3 regions of the Mycobacterium kokjensenii genome follow, and region 2 is predicted to be linked to each of the others. Evidence: riboswitches for the same ligand, from Rfam matches in the RefSeq annotation. Region 2 holds a riboswitch; each other region holds the start of a gene.
What was found. Region 2 has a riboswitch for cobalamin ahead of metE (5-methyltetrahydropteroyltriglutamate--homocysteine S-methyltransferase). Riboswitches for the same ligand answer to the same signal wherever they lie in the genome.

Region 1 (6,974 bases), 2.0 Mb from region 2:
GGTGCGTGGTCGATGGCGTCGCGCACGCACGTGGCCACGATGCGCCACGGCGACTTCTACCACGGCGAGAAGTCGATGACTCTCGACCGCGATCGCGACGTCAAGATGGAGCTGAAGACCCGCAGCGGCAAGACGATCGTCCTCAAGGAGAAGGTGGCGCTGCTCGACGGCGACGTCATCGACTCGATGTTCATGAGCGTCAAGGCGCTGCGCGAGTTCTACGAGGAGCAGATGGAGGACGCCCGCAAAACCGGGGTGATGTTCTCGCTGCACGTCAAGGCCACCATGATGAAGGTCAGTCACCCCATCGTGTTCGGCCACGCCATCAAGGTCTTCTACAAGGACGCGTTCGCCAAGCACCAGGAACTCTTCGACGAGTTGGGCGTCAACGTCAACAACGGTCTGTCCGACCTCTACGGCAAGATCGAGACGCTGCCGGCGTCCAAGCGTGAAGAGGTCATCGAAGACCTGCACGCCTGCCACGAGCACCGTCCCGAGCTGGCGATGGTGGACTCGGCCAACGGCATCTCCAACTTCCACTCGCCGTCGGACGTGATCGTCGACGCGTCGATGCCGGCGATGATCCGTGCCGGCGGCAAGATGTACGGCGCCGACGGCCGCCAGAAGGACACCAAGGCGGTCAACCCCGAGTCGACGTTCGCGCGGATCTACCAGGAGATCATCAACTTCTGCAAGACCAACGGGCAGTTCGACCCGGCCACCATGGGCACCGTCCCCAACGTCGGCCTGATGGCACAGAAGGCCGAGGAGTACGGCAGCCACGACAAGACGTTCGAGATCCCCGAGGACGGTGTCGCCGACATCGTGGACCTGGCCACCGGGGAGGTGCTGCTGAGCCAGAACGTCGAAGCCGGTGACATCTGGCGGATGCCGGTGGTGCGCGACGCGCCGATCCGCGACTGGGTGAAGCTGGCCGTCAATCGCGCGCGGGTCTCGGGCATGCCGGTGGTGTTCTGGCTCGACGACGAGCGTCCGCACGAGAACGAGCTGCGCAAGAAGGTCAAGAAGTACCTCGCCGATCACGACACCGAGGGCCTGGAGATCACCATCCTGCCGCAGGTCTGGGCCATGCGGTACTCGCTGGAGCGGGTGATCCGCGGTCAGGACACCATCGCCGCGACCGGCAACATCCTGCGCGACTACCTCACCGACCTGTTCCCGATCCTGGAACTGGGCACCAGCGCCAAGATGCTGTCGATCGTGCCGTTGATGGCCGGCGGCGGTATGTACGAGACGGGTGCCGGCGGTTCGGCGCCCAAGCACGTCAAGCAGCTGGTGGAGGAGAACCACCTGCGCTGGGACTCGCTCGGCGAATTCCTCGCGCTGGGAGCCTGCTTCGACGACCTGGGCGCCAAGACCGGCAACACCGCAGCCAAGATCCTCGGGTCCACGCTGGACGCGGCGATCGGCAAGCTGCTCGACGCCAACAAGAACCCGTCGCGCAAGACCGGTGAGCTCGACAACCGGGGCAGCCAGTTCTACCTCGCGAAGTACTGGGCCGAGGAACTGGCCGCGCAGACCGAGGACACCGCGCTGGCCGAGCACTTCGCCGGGCTGGCCGATGCGCTGGGCAAGAACGAGGACGTCATCGTCTCGGAGCTGGCCGAGGTCCAGGGCAAGTCGGTGGACATCGGCGGCTACTACGCACCGGACCGCGACAAGACGTCGGCGGTGATGCGGCCCAGCGCGACCTTCAATTCCGCGATCGGCGCAGCGGACTGAAAAACCGACGCTGACCGGTCATGACGTGCGATGATTCGCACGTCATGACCGCGCCGATCTGGATGGCGTCTCCTCCCGAGATCCATTCGAGCCTGTTGGCGGCCGGCCCCGGGGCCGGACCGCTGCTGGCGTCGGCATCGGCGTGGACGGCGTTGAGTGCCGAATACGGCGCGGTCGCCGACGAGATGACCGCGGTGTTGGGTGCTGTGCAGGCGGGGGCGTGGCAGGGGCCGGCGGCCGAGGCATACGTGGCCGCCCACCTGCCCTACCTGGCCTGGCTGGTGCAGGCCGGTATCGCCGGCGCGATCACCGCGGCCGGGCAGCAGACCGCGGCGGCCGCCTATACGGCCGCGCTGGCGGCGATGCCGACGATGGCGGAGTTGGTGGCCAACCACACCACCCACGCGGTCCTGGTGGCCACCAATTTCTTCGGGGTGAACACCATCCCGATCACGCTCAACGAGGCCGACTACGGCCGGATGTGGCTGCAGGCCGCCACCGTGATGGCCACCTATCAAGCCGTGGCGGGGACCGCGGTGGCGTCCAGCCCGCAGTCGGTCGCGGCACCGCAGATCGTCACGGCCGGGTCGGCCGACGCGAGCGCACCGTCGCTGCCCCCGGACCGGCAGAACGACATCATGGAATGGCTGCAGAACAGCGGCTACAACGACTTCTTCAACGACGTGCTGCAGCCGATGATCACCGCGTTGTCGAACAACCCCTACCTGCAGTCGATCTTTGCCGGCTTCGACCCCTGGCTGACGTTGACCGGTAATCCGCTCAGCTTCTTGAGCCCCTACAACATCGCGTTCGCGCTCGGGTACCCGATGGATTTCGGATCGTTCGCCGCCTACCTGTCGCAGACGTTCGCGTTCATCGGCGCGGATCTGACCGCGGCGTTCGCCTCCGGCAATCCCGGCACCATCGCCTCGACGCTGCTGTTCACCGCCGTCGAGGCCGTCGGCACCATCATCACCGACGTGATCGCCCTGCTCAAGACGTTGCTGGAGCAGGCGGTGGTGCTGATCCCGATGGTGCTGCCGATGCTGACCACCGCCCTGGCGCCGCTGGCGGCGGCCCCGTTGACCGGTCTGGCCGGACTGTCGGGTCTGGCCGCCCTGCACGCCGTACCGGTCCCGGCGGCCCCGGTGGTGCCCCCGCCGTTCGCCGGGGTGACGGTCACGCCCACCCCGCCGGCGCCGGTACCGGCGCCCGCGCCCGCCGCGGCGCCGATGCCGGCCCCGCCGCCGGCGCCACCCGGCGTCGCACCCCCGCCACCGCCGGCGCCGCCGCTGGCCCCGGTGGACGGACTGGCCGCGATGTACCTGGTCGCCGGTCTGAGCCGGCAGGCCCGCCGGCCGGCCGGCACCGCCGCCCGACGCCGTCGGGCACCCGAACCCGACCGGGATGCGGTCCCGGCGCCTACGGTGCCCGTCGAGGCGCCGGCCCGGGTTCGTCGGCGACGGCGCGCCAAGGCCGGCATGCTCGGCCGCGGCTACGAATACATGGATCTGGAGGACGGAGATGCCGGGACACCGGCACCCGGCGGGCTCACCGCGCTGGCCGGGGATTCCTTCGGCGGTGCCGCCGGCGTACCGATGACGCCGGGTACCTGGACACCTGAATAGCACGTGCCGCACCGCGGACGTGCGATAATGCCCGGGTACGGCAACGATGGTGCAGGAAGCCGGTGTGAATCCGGCACGGTCCCGCCACTGTGATCGGGGAGCGACCCTCAAACGCCACGGCTCGAACAGGGCTGGAAGGTGAGGCGAGCGTTGATCCGAGAGTCAGGACACTCACATCGTCGCATCCTGCGACCCGGGGCGGTGTACCCCGAGAGAGCTGACCAGCACCCATGTATCGCATTCCCGGGGTGGCATCCGGCGGTCCGTCATGACCGCACCGATCTGGATGGCCGACCCCCCTGAAGTTCATTCGACGCTGCTATCGGCCGGCCCCGGGCCCGGCCCGTTGTTGTCCTCGGCGGCGGCCTGGAGCGCGCTGAGCACCGAATATGCCGAGATCGCCGACGAGTTGACGGCGGTGCTCGGCGCGGTGCAGGCGGGATCGTGGCAGGGTCCGTCCGCCGAGTCGTTCGTGGCCGCCAACGCCCCCTACCTGGCGTGGCTGCTGCGGGCGGTCGCCAACAGTGCGGCCACCGCCGCTCAGCACGAGACGGCCGCCGCCGGTTACACCGCGGCGCTGGCGGCGATGCCGACCATGGCCGAACTGGTCGCCAACCATGTGACCCACGGGGTGCTGGTGGGCACGAACTTCTTCGGGATCAACACGATCCCGATCGCGCTGAACGAGGCCGACTATGCGCGGATGTGGGCGCAGGCCGCCACCGTGATGGCCACCTATCAGGCGGTGGCCGGTTCGGCGATGGCCTCGGCGGCCGCGGCCCGCACCGAACCCGCGCCCATGGTGCTCAAGACCCCGGGCAGCGCCGAGGAGACCGCGCCGCCGGAGCCGCCGCAGTGGTTCCTCGATTTCGTCAAATGGGCCGAAGGGCTGGTCCCGCATCCGCCCTACCCCGACAGCAGCCAGTACCCGCTCTACATGGAGCTGCAGGAGTTCTTCAACAAGATCGGTTTCACCGGAATCGCGGACCCGCTCGCGGACTTCTTCGCGGGCCTGCAGGGCGGCTCGTCGCTGCTGCCGCCGTGGGGTGTTCCGGGCTCCTGGCTGGGTTGGACCGGAAACCCGTTGAGCTACTTCAACCCCGGAAGCCTGGCGTACATCTTCTCGGTGCCGCTGGACCCGGGCTCGTACTTCGCGTTCACCAGCATCGTCATCATCGACGACCTGCTGGCGATCATGTACACCGCGTTGTTCAATCCCCAGGGGCTCGGGCTGGTCGTCCCGTTGGCGATCGTCGAGATCATCGGCTCCACGATCGGCAACACCATCCAGGCGATGAACTACCTGATCACCCAGACCGCACTGCTGCCGGCGCTGTTGTCCGGTGTTGCGGCCAGCACCGTGCTGGCTCCAGCCGGGGTGATCGGGGGCCTGGGCATCGGGGCGATGGCGCATCACGCGCTCGCGACGCCGGTGCCGCCGGCTCCGCCGCCGCCCGGGCTGGCGATGGCTCAACCGCCGGCCCCGGCTCCTGCGCCGGCCCCCGCCCCGGCGCCGGCTCCCGCGCCGCCCCCGCACCGGCCGCCGCCGCCCCACCGCCACCCGGTGCACCGCCGCCGACCCCGGCCGGGCCGCCGTCGGTCACCATGCCGGCCTACATGTACATGGTCGGAGGCCTGGACATGGGTGCGCGGCGCGGCTCGGGCACCAGTTCCCGCAAGAAGGCGGCGCCGAAACCGGCCGCTGCCGCTGAACCGGCCGCCGAAGCCGCCGAGGAGCAGGTGGCCAAACGCCGGCGACGGAGGGCCAAGGTCACCATGCTCGGGCGCGGTCACGAATACATGGACCTGGACCAGGAGTTGGTGCCGGACCTGGCCGGGGCGGTCGCCTCGAGCCGGGGCGCGGGATCGGGTGGTTTCGCCGGCGGCACCCACCGGGTCGCGGCGGCGCGGCCCGGCGGGCTGACCGCGATCGCCGACGACGGATTCGGTGGCGGCGCGGTGAGCCCGATGATGCCGAACACCTGGCCGGCCGAAGGGGAGTAGCGGAGCCGGGGCGCGGTCTCGACGGCCGCGCCCCGCCGCACCCGCTCAGCCGCCGCAGCGTATCTGGTTGCCGCTGCGGTCCAGCGGGTCGGGCCCCAGGCTCAGGAACTTCTCGCGCAGCTTGTCCCACAACTCCAGCTGACCCCACTCGGGTTCGTCACGCATCTGCTGGTCGTTGGTGAGGAACGGGTTGGGCAGCATGATCGTCATCATCTGCTCGTCGCGGCCGTTGTACAGGCGCACGCCCCAGGACTGCGCGTTGCCGTCCTTGCCGATCCGGCGGTACAGCTCGGCGCGGGTACAGCGGCGGATCCGGCCCAGTTCGGAGCCGCTGGCGCGGTGCTTGCCGATGCACAGGTGGAAGTGCCAGCGGCCGAAGTCGATGGTGGCGTAGCCGTCGAGCATGGAGATCTTGCGCGGCGCGTTGGGGGCGGCCACCTCCCAGGCGGCGCCCTGCATGATGATGCCGAACCAGATCTCGTCCCAGTACTCGTCGAAGCACAGGTGCAACAGATCGAGCAGGCTCTGCTGATCGGTCGGCAGCGGCCAGAGCTGTTCGCGGCCGCGGTCTTCGGTGTCGACGATCGGCGGATCGGCGACGACGGTGGCGGTGTTCTCGGACATGGAAATCCTTTCCTCTAGGGGTTCTGGCGGACCTGGGGCTTGCGGGTCAGTGCGCAGTCGCCGCACAGTCCGCTGCCGGGTGTTCGGTAGAACAGGCAGCAGCTGGTCCGGCGATAATTGGTTCCGGAATCATTGAAACGTACTGTGCCGGAGAGTCGTTCGTCTTTACACAGGGTTCGCGCGAGTTCCCAGCTCGGCTCGGTCACCAGCTCGCCACCGTGATAGCGGTGCAGGGCACGGGCTGCACCCAGTGCGGCGACGGCGACGTTGCCGTCCAAGAGGCGCTGCGAGATCGGGCCGAGCCGTCGCACCGCATCGGCCAGCGGCGCCAGATGTTCGCCCAAGACCATGTCGGCCAGTGCCGATTCCAGATCGCCGGTGGCCGACGATCCCTGCCAGGCCACCGGATGCGGCAGATGCAGTCGCACCGTCCCGCCGGATTCGGCGTACCAGAGCTGGTCGGGGTCCAGATCCACCAGCAGGCCGTGTTCGGTCAGTCCGCCCATGCCGATGGACCACAGTCGCGCCGCGTACCCCAGGTAGAACGTCGACACCGCGACGCGCAGATCGGGTGCCCCGATGCGTTCTCCGACGTGCGCCACCGCGCCGGCGAGCGCATCGTCATCGGTGTAGAGCCGGGTCACCGGGCACCAGTCGGCGCCGTCGGCGGCCCCGGTCGACACCGCGAAATACGAACTGACATCGCAGAGTTCGGTCAGCGCCGCGGCCGTCTGCGCCTCCGGTGCGCAGCGGTGCGGGGTAGCCGGCAGCGTCCGCAGGAGCTGTGGCAGGTCACGCAGTGCGGTGACCCGGTTGCCGGTCGCGGTACGCACCGTGACAGCGTCGGAATCCGTTGCGGTCAAGACCGTTTCGGCTGAATCCGCGGTGACCCACCCCTCCCGGGAGACGATCCGGGCCAGCGCGGACCGCAGCGGTTCGGGGGCCTGGATACGCGCGGTACGGCCGGCACCGTTC
Region 2 (6,974 bases):
TCGGGACGACTTTTTCGCAGTGGGCGCACGTTCGGCGGTGGGTCAGGACGACAGGCCGGCGCGCGCTTCCCTGGCGGCTTCGACCAGATTGGTCAGCGACGCGGTCACCTCGTCGGTCTTGCGGGTCTTGAGGCCGCAGTCCGGGTTGACCCAGAGGCGTTGCGCGGGAACGGCATCCAGTGCCTCCCGCAACGACGCCGTCATCTCCGCGGTGGACGGCACCCGCGGCGAGTGGATGTCGTAGACGCCCGGGCCCACCCCGTTGGAGAACCCGATCGCGTTGAGGTCGTCGAGCACCTCCATGTGCGAGCGGGCCGCTTCGATCGAGGTGACGTCGGCGTCCAGGTCGGCGATCGCCCCGATCACCTCACCGAACTCCGAATAGCACAGGTGGGTGTGGATCTGCGTCGCGTTCGACACCCCCGAGGTGGACATCCGGAACGAACCGACCGCCCAGTCCAGATAGGCCGCCTTGTCGGCGTCGCGCACCGGGAGCAGCTCCCGCAGTGCGGGCTCGTCGACCTGGATCACCGCGATACCGGCGGCTTCCAGATCCACCGTCTCCTCGCGGATCGCCAGCGCCACCTGGTAGGCGGTGTCGGCCAGCGGTTGGTCGTCACGGACGAACGACCAGGCCAGGATGGTGACCGGGCCGGTGAGCATGCCTTTGACCGGCTTGTCGGTCAGCGACTGGGCATAGGTGGCCCACTGGACGGTCATCGGGTGCGGGCGGGTGACGTCACCGAACAGCACCGGCGGGCGCACGCACCGGCTGCCGTAGGACTGCACCCAGCCGTTCGCGGTGGCGAAGAAGCCATCGAGCTGCTCGGCGAAGTACTGCACCATGTCGTTGCGCTCCGGCTCGCCGTGCACCAGCACGTCGAGGCCGAGGTCCTCCTGCAGCTTGACGACGGCGGCGACTTCGGCCTTCATCTGCTCGGTGTACGCCGCCTCGTCGATCTCGCCGGCCACCAGTGCGGCGCGGGCCTTGCGGATCTGCACCGTCTGCGGGAACGAACCGATGGTGGTGGTCGGCAGCGGCGGCAGGTGCAGCCGCTCGTCCTGTGCGGCGCGCCGCTCCTCGGCCGAACCGCGTTGGACACCCGCCCGCGCTATCTCGGCGATCTGTGCGCGCAACGCGGTGTTGTTCAGCCGCGGATCGGACGTGCGGGAGGCGATCGCCGCGTCGGAGGCGGCGACGGCGTCGGCGACGGCTTCGCGGCCCTCCCGCAGCGCTCGGGCCAGGACGGCCACCTCGGTCACCTTCTCGGCGCCGAACGCCAGCCAGCTGCGCAGCGCGTCGTCCAGGCCGGTCTCGGGTTCCAGCGAGTAGGGCACGTGCAGCGTTGAGCACGATGTGGAAACTGCCACGGCGGCCGCACTTCCCGCCGCCGCCGCCAGCTTGTCCAGCGCGGCCCGCAGGTCGGTGCGCCAGATATTGCGGCCGTCGACGACACCGGCGACCAGCGTCTTGGACGACAGCTCCGGCACCGACCCGAGAGCGGCGGCCAGGTCACGCGGGCCGTAGACCAGGTCGACGCCGATCGCCTCGACCGGGGTGCGGGCCAGGGCCGGAAGCCCGGCACCCGGGTCGCCGAAATAGGTGGCCACGAAGATCGACGGTCGCTCGCTCAGCCCGCCCAGGCGGTGATAGACCCGCTCGGCCAGCGCCGGGGCGTCGGCGCAGATGTCGGTCACCAGCACCGGCTCGTCGATCTGCACCCACTGCGCGCCGGCCTTGGCCAGCCTGCCCAGCAGGTCGGCGTAGACCTCGGTGAGCTCGTCGAGCCGGGAGATCGGCGCGGCCGCACCGTCGACGGCCTTGCTCAACAGCAGGAACGTCACCGGCCCGATGATCACCGGGCGCGCCACGTTCCCGCCGAAGCCCTGCTCGGTGGCCTCGGCGAGTTCGGTGAGCACCTTGGCCGGGTTCAGCGCAAACGTGGTGTCCGGGCCGATCTCGGGAACGATGTAGTGGTAGTTGGTGTCGAACCACTTCGTCATCTCCAGCGGCGCGATCTCGGCGTTGCCCCGGGCCGCGGCGAAATAGCGGTCCAACTCGTCGGCGACGCCGGACACCCGAGCCGGGAGAGCCCCCAGCAGTACCGCGGTGTCGAGCATCTGGTCGTAGTAGGAGAACGTGTTCACCGGCACCGAGTCCAGCCCGGCGGCGGTCAACTGCGCCCAGGTGTCGCGGCGCAGGCCGGCGGCGACGTCGGCGAGTTCGTCCCGGCCGATGCGACCGGCCCAGTAGCGTTCGGTGGCGCGCTTGAGTTCGCGGTTGGGGCCGATTCTCGGTGAGCCGAGGACGGTGGCGGTAAAGGGTTGAGCGGTCACGACGTGATCCTTTTTTCAGAGGGTGGGCCAACGCCAGCAGTCGCCCAGCTGATCCGGTCCCGTGCCTATATAAAGCACCATAACCCTCAAAACCAGACGCCTATTCCGCGAGGCGTTGATCCGCCGGACGCGGCGCGCCCGGCACAACAGGCAGGTATTCGGACTCGCAGGCGCGCACCGAGGTGCTCCTAATGGCCGTCGCTTCCCAGTCGGTGGGTCAACCCGTGACCAGTGCTTATGACGGCGGTCGTTCCTGCATACCGCTGCGGGACAGTCCCGGATTCTCACCGGGTTCCCTCTTGCGCGCCGCGGAAAACCGGCTGGGAAATCCACGGCGCGCTCGATGCCGAGGCCGCCCGGAGGTGGCAACGGCAGACCAGTTGCGTTATCGAGGCTACCCGGCTCAGCCCGCGCGCAGGGCCTGCGGGATCGGGGTCGGGCCGTCGTTGAACTCGATGGTGCGGCCGATGGTCGCATCATCCGACAGGCATGCGGCGACCACCTGCGCGACGTTGGCCCGCGACACCTCGCCTTTGCCGGTTCCCGGGCCGACGGCGATCCGCCCGGTCGCCGCCTTGAGCGTGAGCCGGCTCGGTCCCAGCACCGTCCAGTCCAGATCGGTGGCCCGCAGGTGGGCGTCGGCCGCGGCCTTGGCCTGGGCGTAGGGGAAGAACGAATTTCCCTCCGGGACACCGTGATCGGGGCCGGCGCCGAAATAGGAGACCATCACGAAACGGCGCACGCCGGCCTTCGCGGCGGCGTCGACGCAGCGGATGGCGGCGTCGCGGTCGACGGCATAGGTGCGGGCCGGGTTGCCGCCGCCGGCGCCGGCGGAGAACACCACCGCGTCGTGGCCGGCCAGCAGCCCGGCGAGTGCGTCGGTGTCGAGTTGCTCGATGTCGGCGACCAGTGGTTCGGCTCCGGTGGCCGCGACCTCCTCGGCGTGGTCGGGGTTACGGAAGACCGACCTGGCCTGGTTGCCGGTTTCGGTCAAGATCGGGGCGAGCAGCAGGGCGACCTTGCCGTGGCCGCCGACGATCACGATCCGTGCCATGGGTTCGACGGTACGCACCGATCCTGGAGTGACCCCCCTTGACACCCGTCGAGAGCGTCGGTCGACAATCGAGGCAAGAACCCCGAACCTTAAGGAGCACCCCATGGCTGAAGCCGTCATCGTCGAAGCGGTGCGCGCGCCCGTCGGCAAGCGCAACGGTGGACTGTCCGGGGTGCACCCGGCGGAACTGTCCGCCCAGGTGCTCAACGGGCTGGTCGAGCGGGCGGGCGTGGACCCGGCGCTGGTCGACGACGTGATCTGGGGCTGTGTCATGCAGGCCGGCGAGCAGGCCCTCGACATCGGCCGCACCGCCGTGCTCAGCGCGGGCTGGCCGGAGACCGTGCCCGCGGTGACCGTGGACCGCCAGTGCGGATCGAGCCAGCAGTCGGTGCACTTCGCCGCCGCCGGCGTGATCGCCGGGCACTACGACGTCGTCGTCGCCGGCGGTGTGGAGTCGATGTCGCGCACCCCGATGGGCTCCTCGCTGGCCAACGGCGGGCGCCCCTACGGGGAATCCTTCAAGGCCCGCTACAGCCAGACCCCCAACCAGGGCATCGGTGCGGAGATGATGGCCGAGAAGTGGGGCCTGTCCCGTACCGCGCTGGATGAGTTCGCGCTGGCCTCGCACGAGAAGGCCGCCTCGGCACAGGATGCCGGTGCCTTCAAGGACGAGATCGTCTCGATCAAGGACGCCGAGGGCAATCTGGTGAGCGAGGACGAGGGCATCCGTCGCGGCACCACGCTGGAGAAGATGGGCCAGCTCAAGCCGGCCTTCAAAGAGGACGGCGTGATCCACGCCGGTAACTCCAGCCAGATCTCCGACGGCTCGGCGGCGCTGCTGTTCATGTCGGCGGCCAAGGCGCGTGAGCTGGGACTGACCCCGATCGCCCGGGTGCACACCGCCACGCTGGCCGGCGCCGACCCGGTGATGATGCTGTCCGCGCCGATCCCGGCCACCCAGAAGGCGCTGCAGCGCTCCGGCCTGAGCGTCGACGACATCGGGGTGTTCGAGGTCAACGAGGCCTTCGCCCCGGTGCCCATGGCGTGGCTCGCCGAGATCGGCGCCGACCCGAAGAAGCTCAACCCCAACGGCGGGGCGATCGCGCTGGGCCACCCGCTCGGCGGCTCCGGCGCCCGGATCATGACCACGATGCTGTACCACATGCGCGCCAACGGGATTCGCTACGGCCTGCAGACCATGTGCGAAGGCGGCGGCCAGGCCAACGCCACCATCCTGGAGCTGCTGTGAGTGACGCGGCCGTTCTGACCGAGCGGCGCGGGAACGTCCTGCTGATCACCCTCAACCGGCCCGAGGCCCGCAACGCGGTCAACGGTGCGGTCAGCGCCGGACTGGGCGACGGTCTTCAGCAGGCGCAGGACGACGACGAGGTGCGCGCCGTGGTCATCACCGGTGCCGGCGACAAATCCTTCTGCGCCGGAGCCGATCTCAAGGCGATCGCCAACCGGGAGAACATCTACCACCCGCAGCACCCGGAGTGGGGATTCGCCGGCTACGTGCAGCACTTCATCGACAAGCCGACCATCGCCGCGGTCAACGGCACCGCACTGGGTGGCGGCACCGAGATCGCACTGGCCAGCGACCTGGTGGTCGCCGAGCGCAGCGCACAGTTCGGGCTACCGGAGGTTAAGCGCGGCTTGATCGCCGGTGCGGGAGGGGTGTTCCGCATCGTCGACCAACTGCCCCGCAAGGTGGCGCTGGAACTGCTCTACACCGGTGAACCCATCTCGGCGGACGACGCCGCCGGCTGGGGTCTGGTCAACCGCGTGGTCGAGGACGGTAAGGCGCTGGAAGCCGCACTGGAGCTGGCCGAACGGATCACCGGCAACGCTCCGCTGTCGGTGCGGGCCAGCAAGCGGATCGCCTACGGTGCCGACGACGGCGCAATCCCCGGCGAGGCGGACGGCTGGGCGCGCACCGGCCGGGAGTTCGCCACCCTGCTGCGCACCGAGGATGCCAAGGAAGGCCCGCGGGCGTTCGCCGAGAAGCGCGCACCGGTATGGAAGGCGCGTTGAGCGACGTGCCGGAACCGTTGATCATCACCGTTCGCGGGCATGCCCCGCAGTTGTCGCCCGAGGCCTGGGTGGCTCCCAACGCCAGCCTGATCGGCCAGGTCAGCCTGGCCGACGGGGCCAGTGTCTGGTACTCGGCGACGCTGCGCGCCGAGATCGAACCGATCGAGATCGGCGCCGGCAGCAACATCCAGGACGGGGTGACCGTCCATGTCGACCCCGAATTCCCCTGCCGGGTCGGGGCCAACGTCAGCGTCGGTCACAACGCGGTGCTGCACGGCTGCACCGTCGAAGACGACTGCCTGATCGGCATGGGTGCGATCGTCCTCAACGGTGCCGTCGTGGGGGAGGGCTCGTTGGTGGCGGCCGGTGCCGTCATCCCGCAGGGGATGGTGGTGCCGCCGCGCTCGCTGGTGGCGGGCGTGCCGGGCAAGGTACGACGGGAACTCAGCGAGGCCGAGGTCGAAAACAACCGCAACAACGCCGCGGCTTATCGACTGCTGACCGAGGTCCATCGGGCGAACTAGCGCATTCGGGCCACCGGCCGCCGTTTCGCGGCTACGTTTTAGGGACGTTGCTCAACCCGCCGCTGAGGGGACGTCGTCCTATGACCCAGATCAGTTCAGCTCACCCCGGCCTGCTGCGCGAGATCAGCGAGATCGTCACCAGGGTCGCCCTGCCGTATCACGAACCGAGGGCGGTGGTGCGGCGGCGGCGTGTCGTCGTCGCAGTGGTGGTGCTGATCGGGGCCGCGGTGCTGGCCTCCATGCACGACAAGCTGCCCGGCGACCCGGCGTTCTACTGGCTGTCGCTGGTGCTGGCCGCGGTCTGGTCGGTGGGCGCGGTGGTGGCCGGCCCGCTGCACCTGGGGGTGTTGCGATTCCGGGGCCGCAACGAGCGACCGGTGTTCACCGGAACCGGCGTCGGCCTGGTGCTCGGCGGGATATTCATCGTCGGCGCGCTGGCCGCGAAGGATATTCCGGCGATGGCGCACCAGGTGGCCGCCGTGTTGGCCTTCACCACCGAGATGTCTTGGCGGCTGGTGGTGTTGATCGCCATCGTCAACGCGATCGCCGAGGAGATGTTCTTCCGCGGTGCGCTGTTCAGTGCCTTCGGCCGGCACTCCCCGATGGTGCTGTCGACCCTGCTTTATGTCGCGGCGATGATGGCGGCGGGCAACGTCGCGGTGGGAATCGCCGCGTTGGTGCTCGGCACCGTCTGCGCCATGGAACGCCGTGCGACCGGCGGTGTGCTGGCACCGGTGCTCACCCACCTGGTGTGGGGGCTGATGATGGTGCTCGCACTGCCGCCGATCTTCGGCATGTAGCTCGCGTTAGCGGGCGCTCGCCCGGTGATCAGGAGTCGGTGAAGGTCGGCGAGCGCCGCTCCTGGAATGCGCGGGTGCCTTCGCGGAAGTCGTGGGCGTTCAACAGGATCGACTGCCCGACGTACTCCCGGTCCAGGGTGCTGTCGAGCTCGGTCAGCGTCGCCGAGTTGATGGCGTGCTTGGTCTTGGCGAAGGCCGCGGCGGGCCCGGCCAGCACGCTCGCCA
Region 3 (6,974 bases), 2.0 Mb from region 2:
GCAGTCGCAGGTCGGCCCAGCCGGTGCCGGCGAAACTACCGAGGCCCCACAGCAGATATTGCTGCACGCGCTGCGGATCGGAGTACACCATCGCCAGGCTCACCAGTGCCGTGCTGGCCGCACCGATCATCACCCCGATCAGCAGCAGGGTCGCCGCCGAGCGGGTGAACCGGGACAGCACCAGCACCAGGGTGAGCATCGCCGCCGCACCCGCGGCCGCCGCGACCACCTCCGCCGCGCGCCCGGTACCGGCCACCGCGGTGGTGAACCCGCCACCGGCCGCGCCGCCGAACAGCACCACCGCCGCGACCCCGAGGCTGGCCCCGGAACTGACACCCAGAATGTAGGGATCGGCCAGGGTGTTGCGGAACAGGGTCTGCAGCTGCAGCCCGGCGACCCCGAGCGCGGCACCGGCGGCCAGTGCGGTGAGCACCCGGGGAAGGCGCATATTCGACACGATCACCTGCCAGCGCGGGTCCGACGCCGCACCGCCCAGCAGTATCCGCACGGTGTCGGCCACCGGCACCCGCACCGGGCCCAGCACCAGCCCCAGCAGGACCAGCGCCACCACCGCGACGGCCAGCGCGGTCAACACCCACGCGGCACGTGACCTCACGACGGCACCTGCCGGTAGAACTCGAAGTCGTGCCCGACGCCCAGGTCGGGATGCAGGATCGCCACCAGGTCCCCGAGCAGCAGATCCGGTCGCGCGGTGCCGCGCTCCCAGTACAGATTGCCGCCGCCGGGCGTCATGGCCTTGGTCGCCGACCAGACCTGCCCGCTGCGCACCGCGGTCAGTTCGCCGTAACGACTGTCCCGGGCCACCGCGTCACCGCGCGTCTGCCAGTCATCGGTCACCAGCCACAGCGGCGCGGTCCCGGCCCGGGCGTAGACGGATTCGAAGTTCAGCTGCAGGTTCTCGGCGCCGGTCTCCGCCAGCCACGGATAGCGCCCGCCGGCGTCGGCCACCAGCCGCCCCGAGTAGCTGTCCCCGGTGGGCATCGACCAGGTGCCCGAATACATGGTGCCGACCAGTACGTCGACGGGGTCGGCGTCCGCGGCCCGGGCGGCCAGGGTCCGGTAGCTGTCGCGGACGGACGCATAGGCCTGCGCGGCCCGCCGTTCGGTGCCGGTCAATGCGGCGAACATCTTGATCCACTCGGCCCGGCCCAGCGGAGTGGTCTCCAGCCATTCGGCGTCGGCCACCACCGGCAGGCCCGCCTCGCGCAGTTTGGGGTACCCGGGATCATCCATGCCCTCGGTGACCAGCACGTCGGGCCCGGCCGCCAGCACACTCTCGATGTTGAGCTGGCCGCCCGAGGCGTAACCGACGGTGGCCCCGGAATCGATATTGGCGCGGATGGCCGGATCGGCGACCGCGGCGGGGTTGGCCACCCCGGTGACCACGTCGGCCCGGCCGAGTTCGCCGATCATCGCCAGATGGGTGGTCGAGCCGGAATACAGGCCGCGGACCGGGATCGTGACCCGTTGGGCGTGGGCCAGTTCGCCGTCCAGTTGCGGCGCCGGCGCCCCGCAGCGCACCAACACATAGGAGACCGGTTTGCCGCCGTGATAGGGCCGGTGCACGGTCAGAACCTGGTAGCTGCGGTGGTAGTCGAGGCTGAAGTTGGTGGCTTCGGTCAGCGTCGACTTGTCCGGAAAGTAGTCGACGCCGGGGTCGAAGTCGGTGATGCAGTCGTCCCGCGCGGTCGCGGTCTGCGAGGAGGGATCGCCGGAGCAGCCGGCCAGGACTGTGGCCAGCGCCAACAGCAGTGCGGGTACTACCCGCAGCGCACGCGACATGGGCGTGTGTCAGCCTCCTCGGGGTACACCGCCCCGGTACGCAGGACGCGCTGACGTGAGTCTCCTGGCTCTCGGATCACTGCTCGCCCCGCCTTCCAGCCCCACAGATGGCGGGCCGTGGCTGATGGGGGTCGCTCCCCGATGACAGTGGCGGGACCGCGCCGGATTTCCACCGGCTTCCTCAATCGTCATCGCCTTACCGGCGATATTCTCGCACGCCGTGCTGGGCTAGGCTGGCGGCCGTCTCGTGGTGTCAGGAACCCGGTGTAATTCCCAGATGAATCCGGGGCGGTTCCGCCACTGTGAGGGGCGCATCGGGCCGGCATCGCCGGCGCTACGTGCTCTAAGCCAGATACGGCCACGAGTCATCCGACGACGAGGGGCGAGAACCCCGAGGAGGCCCGATGCCCGAGGCACGCCGTATCGCGTTGCTGTCCACATCCGACACCGACCTGCTGTCCGCGCGGGCCAGCGGTGCGGCATACCGGCTGGGGAACCCGGCACGCCACGACATCGCCCCACTGGTGGACGGCGTCGACGTGGTGGTGCTGCGGATCCTGGGCTCCTCGGCGGAGATCGCCGACGAGCTGACGCTGCTGCGGGCCACCGGGCTGCCGTTGGTGGTGCTCGGCGGGGAGCGCGCACCCAACGCCGAACTGATGGAGTGCTCCACGGTCCCGATCGGGTTGGCCGCCCAGGCACACGCCTATCTGGCCGAGGGCGGACCGGCCAACCTGGCGCAGCTGCACGCGTTCCTGTGCGACACGGTGCTGCTGACCGGCGAGGGCTTCGACGAGCCCGCGGTGATCCCGGAGTGGGGATTCGCGGACCGGGCGCCGGTCGATGCTCCCGATGCGGTGCGGGTCGGGGTGCTCTACTACCGGGCGCACGAGGTCAGCGGCAACGCGCGCTTCGCGCATGCGCTGGCCGACGCCATCGACGCCACCGGCCGGGCGGTCGGCGTGCCGATCTTTGCCGCATCGCTGCGCAACGCGCCCGACGAACTGTTCGCCGCACTGGGCGGGCTCGACGCGGTGGTGGTCTGCATGCTCGCGGCCGGCGGGGCGATGAACGCCACCGCCACCGTCGGTGCCGGCGACGACGACGGCGCCTGGGACATCGAACGGGTCGCCGCCCTGGACATCCCGGTGTTCCAGGGCCTGTGTCTGGCCTCGTCGCGGTCGGACTGGGAGGCCAACGACGACGGCGTCACCCCGCTGGACTCGGCCACCCAGATCGCCATCCCGGAGTTCGACGGCCGGATCATCACCGTCCCGTTCTCCTTCAAGGAGATCGACGACGACGGGCTGCCGCAGTACCTCGCCGACCCCGAACGCTGCGCCCGGGTCGCCGGCGTCGTGGTGAACCACGCCGTGTTGCGCCGCATCCCGAACGCGCAGAAGAAGCTGGCCCTGGTGCTCTCGGCCTACCCGACCAAGCATTCCCGGGTGGGCAACGCCGTCGGGCTCGACACCCCGGTGTCGGCCGTGCGGCTGCTGCACCGGCTGGCGGCCGAGGGCTACGACGTCGGGGACGGCTTCGGGGTGCTCGGCGTCGCAGATGAGACCCAGGCCGGCGACCGGCTGATCCACACCCTGATCGAAGCCGGTGGCCAGGACGAGGACTGGCTGTCCGCCGCGCAGCTCGACGGCGCCCAGGTGCGGGTCACCGCCGCGCAGTACGCGCAGTGGACCGCGGAGCTGCCCGACGACCTGCGTGACGCCATGGCCACCGCGTGGGGGCCGGCGCCGGGGAAGTTGTTCGTCAACGATGCCGGTGACATCGTGCTGGCGGCACTGCAATCCGGCAACGTCGTGCTGATGATCCAGCCGCCCCGCGGATTCGGGGAGAACCCGGTGGCGATCTACCACGACCCGGAACTGCCGCCCAGCCACCACTACCTGGCCGCCTACCGGTGGCTGGCGCACGGCTTCGGCGCCCATGCGGTGATCCACCTGGGCAAGCACGGCTCGATGGAATGGCTGCCCGGCAAGACGGCGGCGCTGTCGGCGTCGTGCGCCACCGACGCCATGATCGCCGACCTGCCGCTGATCTACCCGTTCCTGGTCAACGACCCCGGTGAGGGCGCGCAGGCCAAACGGCGGGCGCACGCGACCATCGTCGACCACCTGATCCCGCCGATGGCGCGCGCGGAGTCCTACGGCGACATCGCGCGCCTGGAACAACTGCTCGACGAGTACGGCAACATCGCGACCATGGACCCGGCGAAGCTGCCGGCGATCCGCGGCGAGATCTGGAACCTGATGCGCGCCGCGGAGATGCACCGCGACCTGGGCCTCGACGAGCGTCCCGAGGATGAGGAGTTCGACGACTTCCTGCTGCACGTCGACGGCTGGCTCTGCGAGATCAAGGACGCCCAGATCCGCGACGGCCTGCATGTGCTCGGCGGCGCACCGGCCGGTGACGCCCGGGTCAACCTGGTGCTGGCGATCCTGCGGGCACCGCAGGTGTGGGGCGGGGTGGACCACGCGGTGCCGGGCCTGCGGGCCGCGCTGGGGCTCAAAGACGAGGCCCCGGTGGCCGTCGTCGACGAGATCGAGGACGCCGCGCGGGCACTGGTGGAGGGCATGGAGGCCGCCGGCTGGGACGTCGCTGCCGCCGACAGTGCCCATCCCGACCCCGAAGTGTGCCGGGTGCTGAGATTCGCCGCCACCGAGGTGGTCCCGCGTCTGGCCGGCACGTCATCGGAGTTGGACGCGGTGCTGCACGCCCTGGCCGGCGGATTCGTGCGGCCCGGCCCGTCCGGGTCACCGCTGCGCGGGCTGGTCAACGTGCTGCCGACGGGACGCAACTTCTACACCGTCGACCCGCGTGCGGTGCCGTCGCGCCTGGCCTGGCAGACCGGGCAGGCGATGGCCGACTCGCTGGTGCGGCGCTACCTCGACGACACCGGCGGCTACCCGGAGTCGGTCGGACTGTCGGTGTGGGGGACCTCGGCGATGCGCACCTCCGGCGACGACATCGCCGAAGTGCTCGCACTGCTCGGGGTGCGCCCGGAATGGGATGAGGCATCGCGGCGGGTGTCCGGGCTGGCGGTGATCTCCCCGGAAGAGCTGGGCCGGCCCAGAATCGATGTGACGGTGCGGATCTCGGGCTTCTTCCGGGACGCCTTCCCGCACGTGGTGTCGATGCTCGACGACGCGGTGGCGATGGTGGCGAGCCTGGATGAGCCCGACGAGACCAACTTCGTCGCCGCGCACGCCCGCGCCGATCTGGCGGAGCACGGCGACCTGCGCCGCGCCACCACCCGGATCTTCGGATCGGCCCCCGGTTCCTACGGCGCCGGGATCCTGCAGGTGATCGAATCCGGGACCTGGCGTGACGACAAGGACCTCGCCGAGGTGTACACCGCGTGGGGCGGGTTCGCCTACGGGCGCGGCCTGGACGGTGCGTCGGCCGCCGATGACATGCGGACCAACTACCGCCGGATCAAGGTGGCCGCCAAGAACATCGACACCCGCGAACACGACATCGCCGACTCCGACGACTACTTCGTCTATCACGGCGGCATGATCGCGACCGTGCGCGCGCTGACCGGCGCCGACCCGAAAGCCTATGTCGGGGATTCGACGTCGACCGATGCCGTCCGAACCCGCACGCTGGCCGAGGAGACCGCCCGGGTGTTCAGGGCCCGGGTGGTCAACCCGCGCTGGATCTCGGCGATGCGCCGGCACGGCTACAAGGGTGCGTTCGAGCTGGCCGCCACCGTCGACTACCTGTTCGGCTTCGACGCCACCGCCGGCGTGGTGCACGACTGGATGTACGAGAAACTGGCCGCCGAATACGTGCTGGACCCGCAGACCCGGGAGTTCCTGGACACCTCCAACCCGTGGGCGTTGCAGGGCATCGTGGAGCGACTCCAAGAGGCCGCCGACCGCGGCCTGTGGGAGAACCCCGATCCGGAGACGCTGGCGGCGCTGCGGCAGGCTTACCTGGAAACGGAAGGCGATCTGGAGGACCGGTGAAGGTCTGGATTCTCGGTGTCGGGATGGGCCCGCAGCACGTGACGGCCGAAGTGGCCGAGGCGCTGCGCGGCGTCGACTACGTCGTGGCACCCGAGAAGTCCTCCGACGACGGTCTGCTGGCGCTGCGGCACGCGATCCTGGCCGCCCACGCCCCGACGGTCCCGGTCGTCGCCGTCGCCGATCCCCGGCGGGACCGGTCCCCGCAGTTGAGTACGGCCGAATACGAGCGTGCCGTCGCCGACTGGCATGCCGCCCGCGCCCGGCGCTACGCCGATGTGCTGGCCGAACGAGGGGGCACGGCGGCGTTTCTGGTCTGGGGTGATCCGTCGCTCTACGATTCGACGATCCGGATCGTGCAGCAGGTGAAAGACCTTGGTGTGCAGCTCGATTACGAAGTGCTGCCCGGGATCAGCGCACCGCAACTGCTGGCCGCCCGGCACGGAATCGTGCTGCACCCGGTGGGCCGTCCGGTGCACATCACCACCGGGCGGCGCCTGGCCGATGCGGTCGCCGATGGCCAGGACAACATCGTCGCGCTGCTCAACCGGGATCTGGGGGACGTGAGCGCGCTGGCGGACTGGACCATCTGGTGGGGAGCCAACCTCGGTGCCACCGGGGAACGGCTGGTCGCCGGCCGGGTCGGTGCGGTTCTCGATCAGATCATCGCCGCCCGCGACGCGACGCAGGACGAGGCGGGCTGGGTGATGGACATCTTCCTGGTGCGCAAACCCTGATGGCGGGCATCCTGATCGCCGGAACCACCAGCGACGCCGGTAAGACCGTGGTCGCCACCGGCGTGTGCCGGGCCCTGGCCCGCCGCGGGGTGCGGGTGGCGCCGTACAAGGCGCAGAACATGTCGAACAACTCCATGGTGGTCGCCGGGGCCGACGGCGCGATGGCGGAAATCGGCCGGGCGCAATGGATCCAGGCCTGCGCGGCACGCGTTGCACCGGAGCCGGCGATGAACCCGGTGCTGCTCAAGCCCGGCAGCGACCAGCGCAGCCACGTGGTGTTGATGGGCCGGCCGTGGGGCAGTTTGTCGTCGTCGAACTGGACCGACGGCCGGGCCGAACTGGCCGCCGGTGCGCACCGGGCCTACGACGAACTCGCCCGCCGCTACGACGTGATCGTCGCCGAAGGCGCCGGCAGCCCGACCGAGATCAATCTGCGCGCAGGCGATTACGT

Region 1: another riboswitch for cobalamin. It lies ahead of RCP38_RS14635 (PPE family protein); the one in region 2 lies ahead of metE (5-methyltetrahydropteroyltriglutamate--homocysteine S-methyltransferase).
Region 3: another riboswitch for cobalamin. It lies ahead of cobN (cobaltochelatase subunit CobN); the one in region 2 lies ahead of metE (5-methyltetrahydropteroyltriglutamate--homocysteine S-methyltransferase).

The regions. Positions count from the first base shown of each region.
Region 1 covers NZ_OY726394.1:3,117,505-3,124,478, reverse strand. Annotated here, with positions in the region: gene RCP38_RS14645 (NADP-dependent isocitrate dehydrogenase) at 1-1,743, shown strand, start outside; gene RCP38_RS14640 (PPE family protein) at 1,788-3,371, shown strand; cobalamin riboswitch at 3,382-3,564, shown strand; gene RCP38_RS14635 (PPE family protein) at 3,640-5,295, shown strand; partial or broken gene RCP38_RS14630 (PPW family C-terminal domain-containing PPE protein) at 5,274-5,375, shown strand; gene RCP38_RS14625 (DUF7676 family protein) at 5,421-5,999, opposite strand; gene RCP38_RS14620 (ATP-binding cassette domain-containing protein) at 6,014-6,974, opposite strand, start outside.
Region 2 covers NZ_OY726394.1:1,086,562-1,093,535, forward strand. Annotated here, with positions in the region: gene metE (5-methyltetrahydropteroyltriglutamate--homocysteine S-methyltransferase) at 43-2,337, opposite strand; cobalamin riboswitch at 2,470-2,673, opposite strand; gene RCP38_RS05145 (SDR family oxidoreductase) at 2,741-3,391, opposite strand; gene RCP38_RS05150 (thiolase family protein) at 3,495-4,640, shown strand; gene RCP38_RS05155 (crotonase/enoyl-CoA hydratase family protein) at 4,637-5,425, shown strand; gene RCP38_RS05160 (gamma carbonic anhydrase family protein) at 5,431-5,949, shown strand; gene RCP38_RS05165 (CPBP family intramembrane glutamic endopeptidase) at 6,030-6,749, shown strand; gene RCP38_RS05170 (enoyl-CoA hydratase) at 6,778-6,974, opposite strand, start outside.
Region 3 covers NZ_OY726394.1:3,109,322-3,116,295, reverse strand. Annotated here, with positions in the region: gene RCP38_RS14615 (iron ABC transporter permease) at 1-616, opposite strand, end outside; gene RCP38_RS14610 (ABC transporter substrate-binding protein) at 613-1,803, opposite strand; cobalamin riboswitch at 1,841-2,031, opposite strand; cobalamin riboswitch at 2,035-2,180, shown strand; gene cobN (cobaltochelatase subunit CobN) at 2,208-5,789, shown strand; gene cobF (precorrin-6A synthase (deacetylating)) at 5,786-6,523, shown strand; gene RCP38_RS14595 (cobyric acid synthase) at 6,523-6,974, shown strand, end outside.